One region of the Ureibacillus sp. FSL K6-2830 genome, then DNA from elsewhere that is predicted to be linked to it. Evidence: predicted binding sites of a transcription regulator. Region 1 holds the regulator's gene; the other holds the start of a gene.

Region 1 (8,756 bases):
CAATGGCGAAGCAGGCGGGATGCAACATCGATTGAAAATGTATGGTAAAAAGGTTTGTCCAGCATGTAATGCAAGTACGAAATCGATGATTATCGGAGGAAGAACAAGCATTTATTGTCCAAAATGTCAACGTTAAAAGGGTGTTATATATGATTATTGGTTTAACTGGAAGTATCGCAAGTGGAAAAAGTACCGTAAGTAACATGTTAAAAGAATATGGATTGCCAATAGTTGATGCAGATGTGGTGGCTCGTCTCGTAGTGGAGCCTGGCAGCGAAACGTTAAAGAGAATTGTTGAAGCATTTGGAGAAGAGGTACTAACAGAGACGGGAGAATTAAATAGGCAAAAGCTAGGATTCATTATCTTCAATGATGAAGAAAAACGTCAAACGTTAAATGGCATTATTCATCCAGCTATTCGGAAAGAAATGTTGCGACAGCGAGATGAATATATCGCTAATGGTGAAAAAACCGTCATTATGGACATTCCATTATTATTTGAAAGTAAACTTCAACATTTTGTTGATAAAATTTTAGTCGTGACGGTATCGGAAGATGTACAATTGGAAAGATTAATGAAAAGAAATCAATTAACTGCGGAAGATGCAAAAGCCCGCATTCGTTCTCAGCTGCCATTAGCAGTAAAGGAACAAGGAGCCGATGCGGTTATAAATAATAATGGAACAATTGAAGAGACGCGAAAACAATTAGAGCATATTTTGAAAGAATGGGGAGTTCTTTCATAAGCTTTACATCGATTGATGATCAAATTATTGATTTCTAAACATTGTGTGAAGTGAATTTTTTCCATTTCATTCACGTAATGAAAACAGCAATCGATGGAAATGTTAGACTTTAAGCAGTAATTTTAAATAATTTTCTCATAGTAATACCTTTTTCCCTTTAATCATTTATTTTTCTGAAAATAATAACTTTTTTATTATTAGAATTATTGGTACACCTTTTATAATAATGTGCTATACTAATTGAGAAATAGTAAACATAATTGAAGTAAAACGGGAGGCTTATATTAATGACAGTTTCTATTGCAATTAACGGCTTTGGACGAATTGGCCGCATGGTGTTCCGACAAGCGATTGTTCAAGAAGATTTAAATATAGTGGCAGTTAATGCTAGCTATCCTGCAAAAACATTAGCACATATGGTTAAGTATGACACAATTCATGGACATTTTGATGGAACTGTAGAGTATGAGGAAGATGCTTTAATCGTCAACGGTAAACGTGTTCAATTAATTGCTGAACGCGATCCTGCAAAATTACCGTGGAAAGAACTTGGAGTAGACTTAGTTATCGAAGCAACAGGTAAATTCAATGATCGCGAAAAAGCAGCTCTTCATTTAGAAGCAGGTGCAAAAAAAGTAATTTTAACAGCGCCAGGTAAAAACGAAGACGTAACAATTGTAATGGGTGTTAATGATGATGTATTAGACGTGTCAAAACACCACATCATTTCAAATGCATCTTGTACAACAAACTGCTTAGCTCCGGTTGTAAAAGTGTTGCATGAACAATTTGGTATTGAAAACGGTTTAATGACAACAGTTCACGCATATACAAATGACCAAAAAAATCTAGACAACATGCATAAAGATTTACGCCGTGCTCGTGCATGTGGTCAAAGCATTATTCCAACTACGACTGGTGCAGCAAAAGCATTAAGTAAAGTAATTCCTGAAATGGAAGGAAAAATCCATGGTTTAGCTCTTCGTGTACCAACTCCAAATGTTTCATTAGTAGACTTAGTAGTCGACTTAAAACAAGATGTAACAGCTGAACAAGTGAACGAAGCTTTCAGAAAAGCAAGTGAAGGTTCATTAAAAGGTATCCTAAACTATAGCGAAGAACCACTTGTATCTGTTGATTACAATACAACAACATATTCATCTACAATTGATGCACAATTAACAATGGTAATGGGTACAAGAAAAGTTAAAGTAATGGCTTGGTACGATAATGAATGGGGTTACTCTGCACGCGTAATTGATTTAACGAAAAAAGTTGTAAAAGCACTTGAAGCGGTAACTGCATAATAAATAGTTGATAAAGTGTAGACATCGTCTGACAACGACTTTGTCTACACTTTTTTATATAATCTGTAGTTATGTAATATCACTTGATAAAATAATCTTTCATTACTATTTATATACAAAACTCCCGAAAAATATGCATTGAAAGTGCTACCAATCATTCTAATGAAATTCAATATAAATAACCTCGATTTTTGGTTGGAAGTATATTAAAATGAAAACCTATCATCTTCCATTAGAGATTATGTACTAGGAAAAGTGTTACTTCCTATGTTATTTGATATAATAATGTTAAATATACTAGACAGGGAGAAATTTTTATGAGATGTCCAAGTTGTTATTACAATGGAACGCGTGTCATAGATTCCAGACCCGTTGATGATAATAAAGAGATACGTAGACGTCGTGAATGCGAATCTTGCGGTTTCCGATTCACTACTTTTGAAAAAATAGAAGAAACGCCATTAATTGTAGTGAAAAAAGATGGGTCCAGGGAAGAATTTAGCCGAGAAAAAGTGTTAAGAGGGCTAATTCGCGCTTGCGAAAAACGTCCAGTATCATTAGAACAACTTGAACAAATCGTCTTTTCTATTGAAAAAGAATTAAGAAGACTAGGAAATTCGGAAGTAAGTTCTGTAGATGTTGGAGAAATGGTAATGGATGAGCTTGCAAAGGTGGATGAAGTGGCTTATGTTCGTTTTGCATCTGTTTACAGACAATTCAAAGATATTAATGTGTTTATGCAAGAGTTAACAGAATTATTGAATCGACAGCCAAAAAAGTAGTTATAGGGGGAAAGCAAAATTGGTTCATTTGTATAAAGAGCTTCAACCGAAGGATCATTTTGACATTATTCTCCCTCATTCTCTATCTTCCCATGAACGACAACTATTAACGCTTTTCTATCAGCCACTTACTGGTCCGGAACCTATTAGCCTATATTTAACTTTATGGGCAGAAGGTGAAGATGCTCATAGGGAAACTTTAAATCATTATTATTTAATGAATGTGTTAGATATGCCGATTGGTAAAGTGTTTCAAGCCCGTATTTCATTAGAAGCAATCGGTTTATTAAGAACATATCGAAAAGAAGAAGGAGAAAATCGTTTCTTTTTATATGAATTAGTGCGTCCTCTTGATGCAGAGACATTTTTTCAAGATCCGTTATTATCGATGTTTCTTTTCAGTAAAATTGGAGAACAAGCATACCGTAAACTTCGGAAACGATTCATCAAGCGAATGAACATGGATTCTTTTAAAGAAGTATCAAGAACATTTATGGATGTGTACAAACCCATTCATACGAATGTTCCCCAAGAATTCATCGAACCCAACCTAGAAACAAAAAATCGCAATTATCCATTCTATTATGAACAATTTGATTTTGCTTTATTGCAAGCTGGGTTATCGGAACAATTGATTCCTACCAGTGTATTTACAATTGAAGTAAAAGAATGGATTGCAAAGATAGCCTTCCTCTATCAATTCTCTCCACTTGATATGCAGAAGGTTGTTATTTTAGCGATTGATGATGAAATGCGAATTTCGTTAGATAGATTGAAAAAAGCTGCATCAGATTATTATAAATTAACGATTTCTAAAGAAGTGCCGAAACTTGAAAAAACTTTTGAAATGAAACCGCAAGAAATACAAAATCAGCCTTTAACGAAAGAACAAGAGTTAATTGATTACCTTGAAACAACCCCACCCGTTCAAGTGTTAAGAGACATTAATAACGGAAAAGAGCCAGTGCCATCTTCTGTCGAAATAGCAGAAGATTTAATATTGAAACATGGCATGCCCGTCGGAGTTGTCAATGTATTGCTTGAATATGTTATGCTAACTACAGACATGAAATTGCCACGCAAATATGTTGAACGAATTGCGGACCATTGGATGAGGAAAAATGTTCGAACGGCGAAGGAAGCAATGGAACTTGCTCGCACAGAACGGGATCAATATAATAAGTGGAAACAAGAAAACGAAGAGAAAAAGTCTTCTAATTTAAACTATAGAAAACAGCCATACAGAAATATAAGGGAAGAAAAGATACCAGAATGGTTCTATAAACGAAACGAACCTCGGAAAGAGGAAGAACAGTCCACAAAACAAAAAATTAACTTTGAAGAAGAACGTAAAAAAATATTGCAAAAACTTGGAGTTGTAGACGGGTAGGTGACCAACCATCGAATCGATCAAAAAATCTTTAAATAAAGTGCAAATTCCATCCTTTCAAGAAAGATACAATGCCATCCGAAATCAAATTTTAGAACATCCGAACGTTCAAAAATTTTTAAAAGAACATGATGATGTGGTTAATAAAGAGATGGTTGAACGCAGTTTAGCAAAGCTATATGAATATATTAGCCAAACGAGCGAATGTTGCAACTGCGGTTCGACAGAAAAATGCACTAATTATTTAAAAGGGTTTGTTCCAAAACTGTATATCGCTCAAAATTCCATAGATGTTGAATATGAACGATGCAAACAAAAAATCATTGAGGATGAACGCAGAGAAATTGAATCGATGATTTCAAGCATGTACATGCCAAAAGATGTATTATCTGCAACATTGAAAGATTTAGAGATTGATGATGAATCGCGGGTTGAAATACTTAATTATGCAGCTGATTTTGTTGCTCATATCAAAAATTCAGGGGAATTACCGAAAAAAGGGTTTTACTTGTATGGAGAGTTTGGTGTTGGGAAATCCTTTGTACTAGGTGCGATTGCCAACGAACTCGCCAGTTTAAAAGTCCCGTCAGTTCTTGTATTTGTACCTGAATTTTTAAGGGAATTAAAAAATTCCATCCACGATCAAACACTTCAGGAGAAAGTCGATTATGTGAAACAAGCTCCAGTATTGATGCTCGATGATATTGGTGCGGAATCATTAACAAGCTGGGCGAGGGATGAAATCTTAGGATCCATTTTACATTATCGAATGAGTGAGCAGCTACCAACCTTTATTACATCGAATTTAGATTATAAACAATTGGAAATTCATCTAGCAGAAACTTCTCGTGGTGAGATGGATGTAGTGAAAGCGGCAAGAATTATGGAGCGAATTAAAGCCGTGACGTTTCCTATTCGAATGACAGGAAGAAATAGGAGACTTTAAAAAGCTTTGTCTATTTCGATAGTTGCATTTCTAAAAAACTCAGCGTATACTTTCATTATGATGATGAAAAATATTTTGCGGTGAAGAGGACACGAAGTTTGTGAAACGGCTTATAGAGAGGGAAACCTAGGCTGGAAGTTTCCTAGTACGACGCAACACTTTACTACCTCGGAGCATTAGCGGGGAACAATCCGCTAACGTTTTCGGTACGTTACACCGACCTAGAGCTTCGTCTGAAATTTTATTTCGGAAGGAAGAAGGGTGGAACCACGAGCGATCGCGTCGTCCCTTTATTGGGATGGCGTTTTTTTATTTTAGGTTTCAACTGTTTAGCTTTATTAATTTTTGATTTCTATGAATACAGAATAGCTAAAAATTTTGCATCAAAAAATATAGTAAAGGAGAATTTGAGTATGTCTGAAGTGATTCAATTAACATTTCCAGACGGTGCTGTAAAGGAGTTTCCTAAAGGAACTTCTACTGATGATGTGGCAGCTTCCATCAGCCCAGGATTACGTAAAAAAGCGTTAGCAGGTAAAATCAATGGTAAGTTATTAGATTTAAAAACACCAATTGAGGAAGATGGTGCTATTGAAATCATTACACCAGAACATGAAGATGCATTAGAAATATTGCGCCACTCTACTGCTCATTTAACAGCTCAAGCAGTAAAACGTTTATTCCCTGGTGTGAAACTTGGGATTGGTCCTGTAATTGAAGGTGGGTTTTACTACGATATCGACTCACCAACACCAATATCTGCAGATGATTTTCCAAAAATAGAAAAAGAAATGAAAAAAATCATTTCTGAAAACCTTGAGATCGTACGTAAAAACGTTACTCGCGAAGAAGCGCGCAAAATTTATGAAGAAATCGGCGATGAATATAAATTGGAATTACTTGATGCGATTCCAGAAGGGGAACAAGTCTCTATATACTATCAAGGGGAATTTTTCGATCTTTGCCGTGGAGTGCACGTTCCATCTACAGGCAAATTAAAAGAGTTTAAATTGCTTTCTTTAGCTGGAGCATATTGGCGTGGTGATTCTAACAACAAAATGCTTCAACGTATTTACGGCACAGCATTCTTCAATAAAGAAGATTTAAAACAACACTTACAAATGCTTGAAGAGGCAAGAGAACGAGATCACCGTAAAATTGGTAAGGAACTTGAGCTATTTACTTTATCTCAAACTGTAGGGCAAGGGTTACCAATTTGGTTGCCAAATGGTGCAACAATTCGTCGCATCATCGAACGCTATATTGTTGATAAAGAAATCAGTCTTGGTTATCAGCATGTATATACTCCAGTGCTAGGTTCTAAAAGTTTATATGAAACATCTGGACATTGGCATCACTATTCTGAAGATATGTTCCCTCCAATGGAAATGGATAACGAAACACTTGTGCTTCGTCCAATGAACTGTCCACACCATATGATGGTGTACAAGAACAGCATGCACTCTTACCGCGAGTTGCCGATTCGAATTGCCGAACTTGGTATGATGCACCGTTATGAAGCATCTGGTGGTTTATCTGGATTACAACGTGTGCGCGGAATGACGTTGAATGATGCCCATATCTTCGTTCGTCCAGACCAAATTAAAGATGAGTTTAAACGAGTAGTTAACTTAATTTTAGATGTTTATAAAGATTTCGATATTAAAGATTATCGTTTCCGCTTATCTTACCGTGATCCAGAAGATACAGAAAAGTATTATGACGACGATGAAATGTGGGAACGTGCTCAAAGCATGTTAAAAGAAGCAATGGATGACCTAGGCCTTGAATATTTTGAAGCGGAAGGCGAAGCGGCATTCTATGGTCCTAAATTGGATGTACAAGTAAAAACTGCTATTGGTAAAGAAGAAACATTATCAACTGTGCAACTTGACTTCTTGCAACCAGAGCGCTTTGATTTAACATATATCGGAGAAGATGGAGAAAAACATCGTCCAGTTGTAATTCATCGTGGTATTGTATCGACAATGGAACGCTTTGTTGCATTCCTAATTGAAGAGTATAAAGGTGCGTTCCCAACTTGGTTGGCACCAGTTCAAGCAGTAGTGATACCTGTATCAAACGAAGTGCATTTTGATTATGCAAAACAAGTGGAAGAAACACTTCGTAAAGCTGGTATTCGCGTAGAATTGGATGTTCGTGAAGAAAAGTTAGGATATAAAATCCGTGAAGCACAAATGAAGAAAATCCCATACATGTTGGTATTAGGAGATAAAGAAGTGGAAGCGAATGCGGTAAATATTCGCAGATATGGATCTAAAGATTCCGAAACAGTTCCATTCGAACAATTCCTTGAAGATATCAAAAAGGACGCAAGAGTGTAAACGGGATACAAAGATGATTTGTATTTTTGATTAGTGTGGAAGATGCCCGGAGCTTAGCAAAGGGCATCTTGATTTTTTAAAATGCTTTAGTTTATAATTTTAATCATTGCACGATAGCTAGTATTCGTTAAAGAATTTTGGATTTTAAAGTTTTCTATTTTTTCTTTCAAAGGAATGTATTGATAAAAACTTGACATTCTAAAATATGAATGTTACGATAACAAAGGTTAAGAATACAAGTTTGTGGTTGAAAGTAGAGGCTGCCCGCTTCTCACCTGTTTCGACGCTTCAAGCAGTTGGCAGGTTTGGAATAAATGAAAAATGAATACGCTCTTTTTGCGTATTTTTCGGCGGGCGGACATCTTCTGAAATGTCCGTCTTTTTTTATGGACATAACAGAATCAACAGCGACGTTCAACCAGGGATGTTTCCAAACCGTGTATTCGCGACACAACCTTGGAGGTGGATTTTTATTAGCAAAGACATATACGTCAACGAAGGGATACGTGCACGTGAACTTCGTGTAATTGATCAAAACGGTGAACAATTAGGAATTAAATCCCGTAATGAAGCGTTAGAAATGGCTGCTCGTGTAAACTTGGATCTTGTCCTAGTAGCACCACAAGCGAAGCCACCTGTCGCTCGTATTATGGACTATGGCAAGTTTAAATTTGAGCAGCAAAAGAAAGAGCGCGAGATTCGCAAAAATCAAAAAGTCATCCACATGAAAGAGGTACGTTTAAGCCCAACAATTGATGAGCATGACTTCCAAACAAAACTTCGAAACGCAATCAAGTTCCTTCAAAAAGGAGATAAAGTAAAATGTACGTTGCGTTTCAAAGGTCGCGCAATTACGCATACAGATATTGGTCAGCGGGTATTAGATCGTTTTGCTGAAGAATGTGCAGAATATGCAACAGTAGAACAAAAGCCAAAATTAGAAGGCCGAAGCATGTTTTTAGTACTTGCACCAAAAAATGAAAAATAATGATTACGAAATAAGGTTTAGGAGGAAATACTATGCCAAAAATGAAAACTCATCGTGGCGCTGCTAAGCGTTTCAAAAGAACGGGTACAGGTAAATTTAAATTTGACCGTGCTTACGGTAGCCACTTAGCTGCAAACAAAACGACAAAACAAAAACGTCAACTGCGTAAAGCTAAAGTGATGACTGCAGGTGACTACCAACGCATTAAAACTTTACTTGCGTACAAAAAATAATTGAACGTTATATAAAAAT
Region 2 (8,756 bases), 2.6 Mb from region 1:
TATAAAAAAAGCTTAGGGGAACCTCGAATTTCCCCTAAGCCATCCGATTACATATTACCAAATAATGTCACTAAAATTTATTCACCAACACCATTTGGCAAAGAACCATTTTTTATTGGTCACACACTTTTTACAGTATGACTTTGTCATAATTATAAACCACATTTTAGTTGGGCACCACATACGGTACATGTGTTGCATCCACCAATTTCTTCTACTGTTCCTTGGCGGCAAACTGGGCATGTATCTCCTACTTCGGAACCGATGTTCACGTTTGTTTGTTGAAGCGGAGCAATTGTTTCTAACAATACTACTGGCTTTTCAACAGGCTCATCCTGCAATTCTTCAAATGTTAACTGCTCTTCTTGCGTCATTTCCGCTTTTAATGTTAACACTTGCGAATCACGGCTACCGTCAACGTAAACCGTTCCACCTTTTGCTCCACCTCTATATAAACGTTCATAAACTTTTTCTACTTGTTCCACCGTGTATCCTTTCGGTGCATTTACCGTTTTAGAGATAGATGAATCTACCCAACGTTGAATGATACATTGAACATCTGCATGAGCTTCTGGCGTCAAATCCATCGCTGTTACAAACCAGTGAGGTAAGTGATGTTCATTTACTTCAGGATGCTTTTCTAAGTATTCTTGAACAATTTCTGCTTTTACTTCGATGAATTTTCCTAGGCGACCAGAACGATAATATGTGAAAGAGAAATAAGGTTCTAAACCAGTTGCAACTCCCACCATAGTACCTGTTGAACCAGTTGGAGCAACAGTTAACAGATGGGAATTTCGGATGCCATATTCAAGTACCCCTTGACGAATATGTTCTGGCATGCGTTTCATGTAACCAGTATTAATGAATGCTTCACGTAAGCGTTTTGTTTCCTCTTCTGTTTCACCTACTAAGAATGGGAAGCTGCCACGTTCTTTTGCTAGTTCAATGGACGTTTCGTAAGCAGTTGTCGCAATCGTTTCGAAAACTTGATCGACAAGCTTGTTTCCTTCTTCTGAACCATATTCTTTTTCGCAGTAAATTAGTAGATCAGCTAAGCCCATTACTCCAAGACCGATACGTCGCTCACCTAGAGCTTGTCTACGGTTTTCTTCAAGGAAATACGGAGTTGCATCAATGACATTATCTTGCATGCGAACGCCAACGCGAACTGTTTCTTTTAATGCCTCAAAGTCCACTGTTTTTTCATCTTTCAATGCAAATTGAGCTAAATTCACTGCTGCTAAGTTACATACTGAATACGGCGCAAGCGGTTGCTCACCACAAGGGTTTGTCGCAACAACTTTTTGGCCATAAGCGCGGGCATTTGTCATTTCATTGGCATTATCGATGAAGAAAATACCTGGTTCTGCAGCATAAGTTGCACATATATTAATTAATTTCCAAAGTTCTCGTGCTTTAATTTTGCGATAAGTGCGCACTCCGTAACCGAGAGCTTCCCACTCGCGCACGTCACCAATTTTGTGCCATTTCTCATTGTAAATTGCCATTTCTTCCGGCGTATAGTTTTCTACATCTGGGAATCGAAGCGGGTATTCTTCGTCTTTTTCAACCGCTTCCATAAATTCATTTGTAATAGTAACAGAGATATTGGCACCCGTTAAAAAGTCTGGATTATGCACAGTGTACGTTCCGCCATCGCGAAGCTTTGTTTCCGCCTCTTTAATAATTGCTTCGCTAAATCCTCCTAAACCAGGGATGTTTTTATAGTTTAGGATTCCTTGATACATCGCTTCTTCAAGCGGGGTTAATGGTTTGAATTTTAATTTTTCTTTCGCATGGCGAACGATTGATTCATCTTCCATATTTTCAATTAAATAGCGCAAAATACGAGGATTTTGCATTTTGGAAATGATAAATTCAACAATATCTGGATGCCAATCAGCGAGCATGATCATTTGTGCTCCCCGACGCGAACCACCTTGTTCGACAAGATGTGTAAGTTTCGCAATATCATCAAGCCATGATACAGAACCGCTTGATTTTCCATTGACCCCTCTTGCAAGCGTATTGCGAGGTCTTAGTGTTGAACCGTTTGTACCAACACCGCCTCCGCGGCTCATAATTTCCATTACCTTTTTGCGATGTTCACTAATACCTTCTCGGCTATCTGGAACGAAAGGCATTACATAGCAGTTGAAGTATGTGACTTGCGTTCCTGAACCTGCACCGTATAGAACTCGTCCAGCCGGCACGAACTTTAAAGAAGCTAATTGCTCGTAAAATTTTTGGAACCATTCATTGCGTTTTTCTTCTGTTTGTTCAACAGCCGATAAGCCTGTTGCATTTCGTTTCGCAATTTGTTCATAAAAAATTTCTAGAGGCTTTTCAATAACATCTAGAGAACGAACGATGATGCCTGTTTCTTGTTCTTTTGGATCATCGAGTACATTTCTGTATTCTTCTTCAATTAATACTTCTGCTTTATTAGCATTCCAATCAATTGATTGGATATAACCTAATCCTCGAGCTGGAAACTTTGGATCTTCTTTAATTGTTAATACAACAAAATCTCCAGGTTTTAATGTTTTCTTTTCCGTATCCTTGAATGAGTATCGGTCAATCATGACTAATCTCGATACACCTTTATGCGTTATATGCATATCTGGAGTAATTGAATGAACTTGTGGAAATTGTTCAATATCTTTGTTTAGTTGATCAATGAGGATGGTCGTATAAGAATCTACCATTACCATCTGCCAGCCTCCCTTAGCACATATATAATTTATCTATCATTTCCCATATATAAACAATAAAACACAATATATTGTATGTCTAGTAAAATGAACATACAATATATTGTTTCGTTCTACTTAGAAAAGATTACCTCATAACTAGAATCGATTCAAGGGGTTGACAAATAATAATTTCTATGAATCTTAGAAATTTCTAAGTTTGGAGCTGATTATTAAATTTTAGTCACGATTTTTGAACGATAATTTTTAATTACTTTCTGAAATTCCATTCATCATTTGCATATTTTTCTTCTTCTAATTTTTTCACATATTCCTTTTGTTCTTCTGTTAATTCATATGGAACAAGTTCAATTTGTAAAGCTTCTTCAAATCCTTTTTTGAATGCATGAATGCATTCCTCAATAGTGATGCGTCGTGTTGATAAACGGTTAATTGCAACTGCTCTTTCCGGCAATTGTTTTCGCATCCGCTCTTTTGCCTCTTCGGAAGGGAATTTGAACAGAGACAACAGCTTGTCCTCATCGAGATCCAATAAAATCGCACCGTGCTGTAAAACGACACCCTTTTGTCTAGTTTGCGCACTTCCAGCAACTTTCTTTCCTTCTACAACGAGTTCATACCAGCTTGGAGCATCAAAACAAACTGCACTTTTTGGTTTTTTCAATGCTTCTTGTTTTTCCTCCGTATCAGGGATGCTGAAATATGCATCTAACCCTAAATTGTGGAACCCTTTTAACAAGCCTTCGCTTAAAAAACGATAAGCTTCTGTAACCGTTTCAGGCATATTTGGGTATTGTTCTGTAACGATGATGCTATATGTCAATTCGCTGTCATGAAGAACTGCTCTTCCACCAGTAGGTCTCCGAACAAAGCCAATATTTTGCGCTTTTAAAGCATCAAAATCAATGTCTCGATGTGCTCTTTGGAAATATCCAATAGAAAGGGTTGGCGGATTCCACTCGTAAAATCGAATGACTGGTGGAATTTCGCCTCTACTATGAAAATCGAGTAATGCCTCGTCTAATGCCATATTATAAGAAGGACTGCATGGTCCTGAATTAATGAAATACCATTTCGTTTTCAACTTGTTTTCCTCCTCACAACTTTTTTATTGTATCAAACTGAATGGACGAATGCCAATTTCTTATTTATAATGTTCTATGTAAATAGAAAGGAGAATTTTAGAAGTGGCGACAGTATTATATATGATTGCAACAATCCTAGGACTTATCATTATCTATGTTTTAGTAAGTTCATTCCGTTTAAAAAAATCTGTTACTAATTTGACGCAAGAAGAATTTATTAAAGGATATCGAAAAGCTCAATTAATCGATGTTCGAGAAACAAAAGAATTTGATTCTGGTCACATTTTAGGTGCACGTAATATTCCTTTTTCTCAATTGCGTCAACGTTACAAAGAAATTCGTCCAGATCTTCCTGTATATTTATATTGTCAAAATATGACAAGAAGTTCTAGGGCAGCTCTTTTCTTAAAGAAAAAAGGTTACAATCAATTGTATCAACTTCAAGGCGGTTTCAAAACTTGGACTGGTAAAATTAAAACAAAAAATTAGTTTGCCTGTTGAAATTCCTATATTTAAAGAAATGACATGATTCGCCAACAACATTTATGATATTTTACTCATGTCATATATCATCTTTAAAATAGCTAGTTTTAAAAGTAGTAAAAAATATCCATGAGATGCACTCATGGATATTTTTATTGTGAACGCTATTGTTTTTGATAACGCAAAATTGGATTTCTAGCAGCTTGAGTTTCATCTAATCGACTCACAACAGTTGTATGTGGTGCTTCTTGTACAATAGACGGATTCTCTTCCGCTTCTTTTGCGATTTGAATCAGTGCATCACAGAACGCATCTAAAGTTTCTTTCGATTCTGTTTCTGTAGGCTCAATCATCATCCCCTCTTCCACATTTAATGGGAAGTAAATTGTTGGTGGATGATAACCGAAATCAAGTAGTCGTTTCGCAATATCCAACGTACGAACACCCAGTTTCTTTTGACGTCGACCGGATAAAACAAATTCGTGTTTACAATGACGATCATAAGGAAGGTCAAAGTAAGGTTGTAGTTTGCGCATCATGTAGTTCGCATTTAATACTGCATATTCTGTTACTAATTTTAATCCTTCAGGACCCATTGAACGAATATACGTATAAGCACGCACATTGATGCCGAAGTTTCCGTAGAATGGTTTTACACGGCCAATGGATTGTGGACGATCATAATCAAAATGGAACGTGCCATCTTCTTTTTTCACTAATACTGGTTTCGGCAAGAATGGAATTAAATCTGCTTTTACCCCTACAGGACCAGAACCAGGACCTCCACCGCCGTGTGGACCTGTGAATGTTTTGTGTAAATTCAAGTGTACACAGTCAAATCCCATATCTCCCGGACGAACTTTCGACATGATCGCATTTAGGTTGGCTCCATCATAATACACTTTGCCGCCCACGCTATGCACGATATCCGCAATTTCAATGATGTGCTCTTCAAATAGCCCGAGCGTATTTGGATTTGTCAGCATAAGTGCCGCTGTATCTTCCCCAACTACTCGACGTAAATCTTCCAAGTCAACTAAACCATTTTCATCCGATTTTACTGTAATTGTTTCAAATCCAGCAACAGTAGCACTAGCTGGGTTTGTTCCGTGTGCAGAGTCTGGAACGATTACTTTATTACGATGACCTTCCCCATTTGCTTCATGGAAAGCACGAATCATCATTAATGCTGTCCATTCTCCATGCGCACCCGCAGCAGGTTGTAATGTAACTTCATCCATACCTGTAATTTCTTTTAAAGCTGTTTGAAGTTCGTACATTAATTCCATTGCACCTTGAACTGTTGACTCGTCTTGTAACGGGTGAATATTCGCGAATCCAGAGAAGCGGGCAACTTCTTCATTAATTTTTGGATTGTATTTCATCGTACAAGAACCTAGTGGATAAAATCCGGAATCTACGCCATGATTGCGGCGAGATAATGCTGTATAGTGGCGCATAATATCCAATTCTGAAACTTCCGGTAATTCAGCAGGTTCTTCACGTAAATATTCTTGTGGAACTAATTCTGATAATTCTACCTCTGGCACATCTAATTCTGGCAAACTGTAGCCAATGCGTCCTTCCTTCGATAATTCAAAAATGAGCGGTTGATTTTCGTTATGCATTGTAAGCCCCCATTTCTTGCACTAATTGATCAATTTCTTCTTTCGTATGCAATTCTGTTACGGCAATAAGCACATGGTTTTCAAGTTCAGGATAATCGCGGCCTAAATCATAACCACCGATAATGCCTTTTTCTAATAATCTTTTGTTTAATTCACTCACTGGTTTGTTTACTTTTACAACGATTTCGTTGAAGTGAGCACCTTGGAATGGAACTGTAAATCCAGCTTGCTCAAACGCTGTTTTTGCATAACGAGTTTTCACGATGTTTTGCTTTGCCATTTCTTGAATACCGCGTTTACCTAAAGCTGTCATAGTAACGGATGCAGCAAGAGCAAGCAATGCTTGATTCGAACAAATGTTAGAAGTTGCTTTTTCACGGCGAATATGTTGTTCGCGAGCTTGTAATGTTAATACGAAACCGCGACGTCCGTCTTGGTCTACTGTTTGTCCTACTAAACGGCCAGGCACTTTACGCATTAATTTTGAAGTCGTAGCAAAATAACCGCAGTGTGGTCCTCCAAAACTTTCAGGAATACCAAATGGTTGTGCATCCCCTACAGTAATGTCAGCTCCAAGTTTTCCAGGAGGCGTTAACACACCTAATGCTAATGGGTTTGCAGAAACAATGAATAATCCTTTCGCTTCATGTACAAGCTCACCCATTGTTTTCAAGTCTTCAATTTGACCGAAGAAGTTAGGATACTGAACCATGACAGCCGCAGTATCTTGATCAATCATACCTTTTAATGCTTCAATATCTGTAACTCCATCTTTCATTGGCACATTTACTACTTCGATTGATTGGCCATATGCATAAGTTTCTACAACAGTACGATATTCAGGATGGATTGCTTCAGATACTAACAATTTTTTACGTCTTGTTGAGCCGGCAGCAAGCATCCCTGCTTCTGCAAGCGCTGTTCCGCCATCATACATGGAAGAGTTTGCTAAATCCATACCTGTTAATTCGGCAATCATTGTTTGGAATTCAAAAATAGCTTGTAATTCACCTTGTGAAATTTCCGGTTGATATGGTGTATAAGCAGTATAGAATTCAGACCGAGAAATAACGTGGTCCACAATAACAGGTTTGTAGTGATTGTATACACCTGCACCTAAGAATGAAACAGCTGTTTCAGTGTTGATATTTTTATCTGCTAAAGCTTTTAGTTCTTTTAATAGCGCAGATTCAGATGCTGCTTCTTTAATATTATAAAGCCCTTTAAAACGCACCTCTTCAGGAATATCCGCAAATAATTCATCAATGCTTTCTACTCCAATGGTAGAGAGCATTTCTTGTTTGTCTTGTTCCGTAATTGGAAGATAACGATGCTTCATTGTTTGACCTCCATTAATTTTTATTTTTCACGTTTATAAAATGGCTTCGGCACAACATGTGCTTTTACCTTTTTATTGCGTATTTCTACTTCCACTTCTGTACCAATTTCAGTATATTGAATATCTAATAAAGCAAGTCCTAAATTACGTTTCGTACTAGGGATTTGTGTACCAGTTGTAACTTCTCCAATTTCAGTGTCGCCTTTAAATACTTTATAGCCATGGCGAGGAATCCCTTTATCAATCATTTCAATACCAACCAGTTTTCTTGAAAGCCCTTGTTCTTTTTGGTTTTTAAGAGCTTCTTTACCGATGAAATCCGCATCTTTTTGAAGTTTTACTGCAAAGCCGATGCCTGCTTCTAATGGAGAAATATTTTCTGATAATTCTTGTCCATAAAGCGGTAAGCATGCTTCAAAACGCAACGTATCACGTGCTCCAAGGCCGCATGGTATCAATCCATCTTCTTTTCCTGCTTCTAATAGTTTATTCCACAATGCTACAATTGAATTTGGCTCCCCGTATAATTCGAAGCCGTCTTCACCTGTATATCCGCTGCGTGATAACAATACAGAATAACCACTAACTTGAACAGATGCTTTAAATTGGAATGGTTTTAATTCAGATAAGTTCACATCTGTTAATGTTTGCAAGATTTTTTCTGATAGAGGTCCTTGAAGTGCAATTAAGGCATATTCATCTGATTGATTTATAATCGTTACATCGCCTTCTGCATGCTTTTTCATCCATTCAAAGTCTTTTTCAATATTTGCCGCATTGACAACAAGCAAGTATTGGTCATCGCCAAGATTATAGACGATTAAATCATCTACCACCCCACCATTTTCATAGCACATTACATTATATTGTGCGCCGCCAACTGGAATTTTTGAAATGTCATTGGACAATAATTTTTGAAGATAGCCGAGAACATCTTTCCCTTTTACAAGAATTTCTCCCATATGGGATACATCGAAAAGTCCAGCACGATTTCTTACAGCTTCATGTTCATCCTTTATTGATGAAAATTGAACGGGTAATTCCCATCCACCAAAATCAATCGTTTTTGCACCATATTTCGCATATTCGTCAAATAATGGTGTTCTCTTTAATTCTCCCATCGTGAAACCTCCCTCATTAATTAACAATTTACTACCAATATCTTTAAACTAGGCAAAAAGGACAGAAAATCCCCTTTTTAAAGGAATTCTCTGTCCTTGCACCTGAAAGTTACACCTATTATAAAATAGGCTTTCCCCTTGGGTGGCTGTTATTCAGCACTCTCCAGAGTTGCGTCCCGTACGAGTCTTTTTGCCTGAGAGATTCATAGTTCTACTACTTGCTCCTTCGGCGACGTAAAAACGTTCTCTCCCCGCACAATCATCCGCACCATATGAAATTTTTCAACAAACAGACATCTTTGCCTATATCCTAACATTGAACGTAATAGAAGGCAATCATTTTTTAAAACTCCTTAAAAAAACGAACATTTTTAAACAACAAC

The links. The regulator NrdR, encoded in region 1, represses ribonucleotide reductase genes. The targets are predictions, from matches to a motif close to AACACNATATATNGTGTT.
Region 2: the regulator NrdR is predicted to act here: its motif matches at 2,778-2,795, upstream of NSU17_RS00875 (vitamin B12-dependent ribonucleotide reductase).

Annotation. Positions count from the first base shown of each region.
Region 1 covers NZ_JBBOQR010000001.1:2,790,690-2,799,445, forward strand. Annotated here, with positions in the region: gene mutM (bifunctional DNA-formamidopyrimidine glycosylase/DNA-(apurinic or apyrimidinic site) lyase) at 1-136, shown strand, start outside; gene coaE (dephospho-CoA kinase) at 150-746, shown strand; gene NSU17_RS13830 (glyceraldehyde-3-phosphate dehydrogenase) at 1,034-2,053, shown strand; gene nrdR (transcriptional regulator NrdR) at 2,371-2,835, shown strand; gene NSU17_RS13840 (replication initiation and membrane attachment family protein) at 2,855-4,225, shown strand; gene dnaI (primosomal protein DnaI) at 4,236-5,171, shown strand; gene thrS (threonine--tRNA ligase) at 5,585-7,516, shown strand; ribosomal protein L20 leader region at 7,762-7,908, shown strand; gene infC (translation initiation factor IF-3) at 8,001-8,504, shown strand; gene rpmI (50S ribosomal protein L35) at 8,537-8,737, shown strand.
Region 2 covers NZ_JBBOQR010000001.1:173,843-182,598, forward strand. Annotated here, with positions in the region: gene NSU17_RS00875 (vitamin B12-dependent ribonucleotide reductase) at 153-2,717, opposite strand; gene NSU17_RS00880 (lipoate--protein ligase family protein) at 2,968-3,801, opposite strand; gene NSU17_RS00885 (rhodanese-like domain-containing protein) at 3,923-4,291, shown strand; gene gcvPB (aminomethyl-transferring glycine dehydrogenase subunit GcvPB) at 4,450-5,913, opposite strand; gene gcvPA (aminomethyl-transferring glycine dehydrogenase subunit GcvPA) at 5,906-7,252, opposite strand; gene gcvT (glycine cleavage system aminomethyltransferase GcvT) at 7,273-8,373, opposite strand; glycine riboswitch at 8,462-8,542, opposite strand; glycine riboswitch at 8,546-8,636, opposite strand.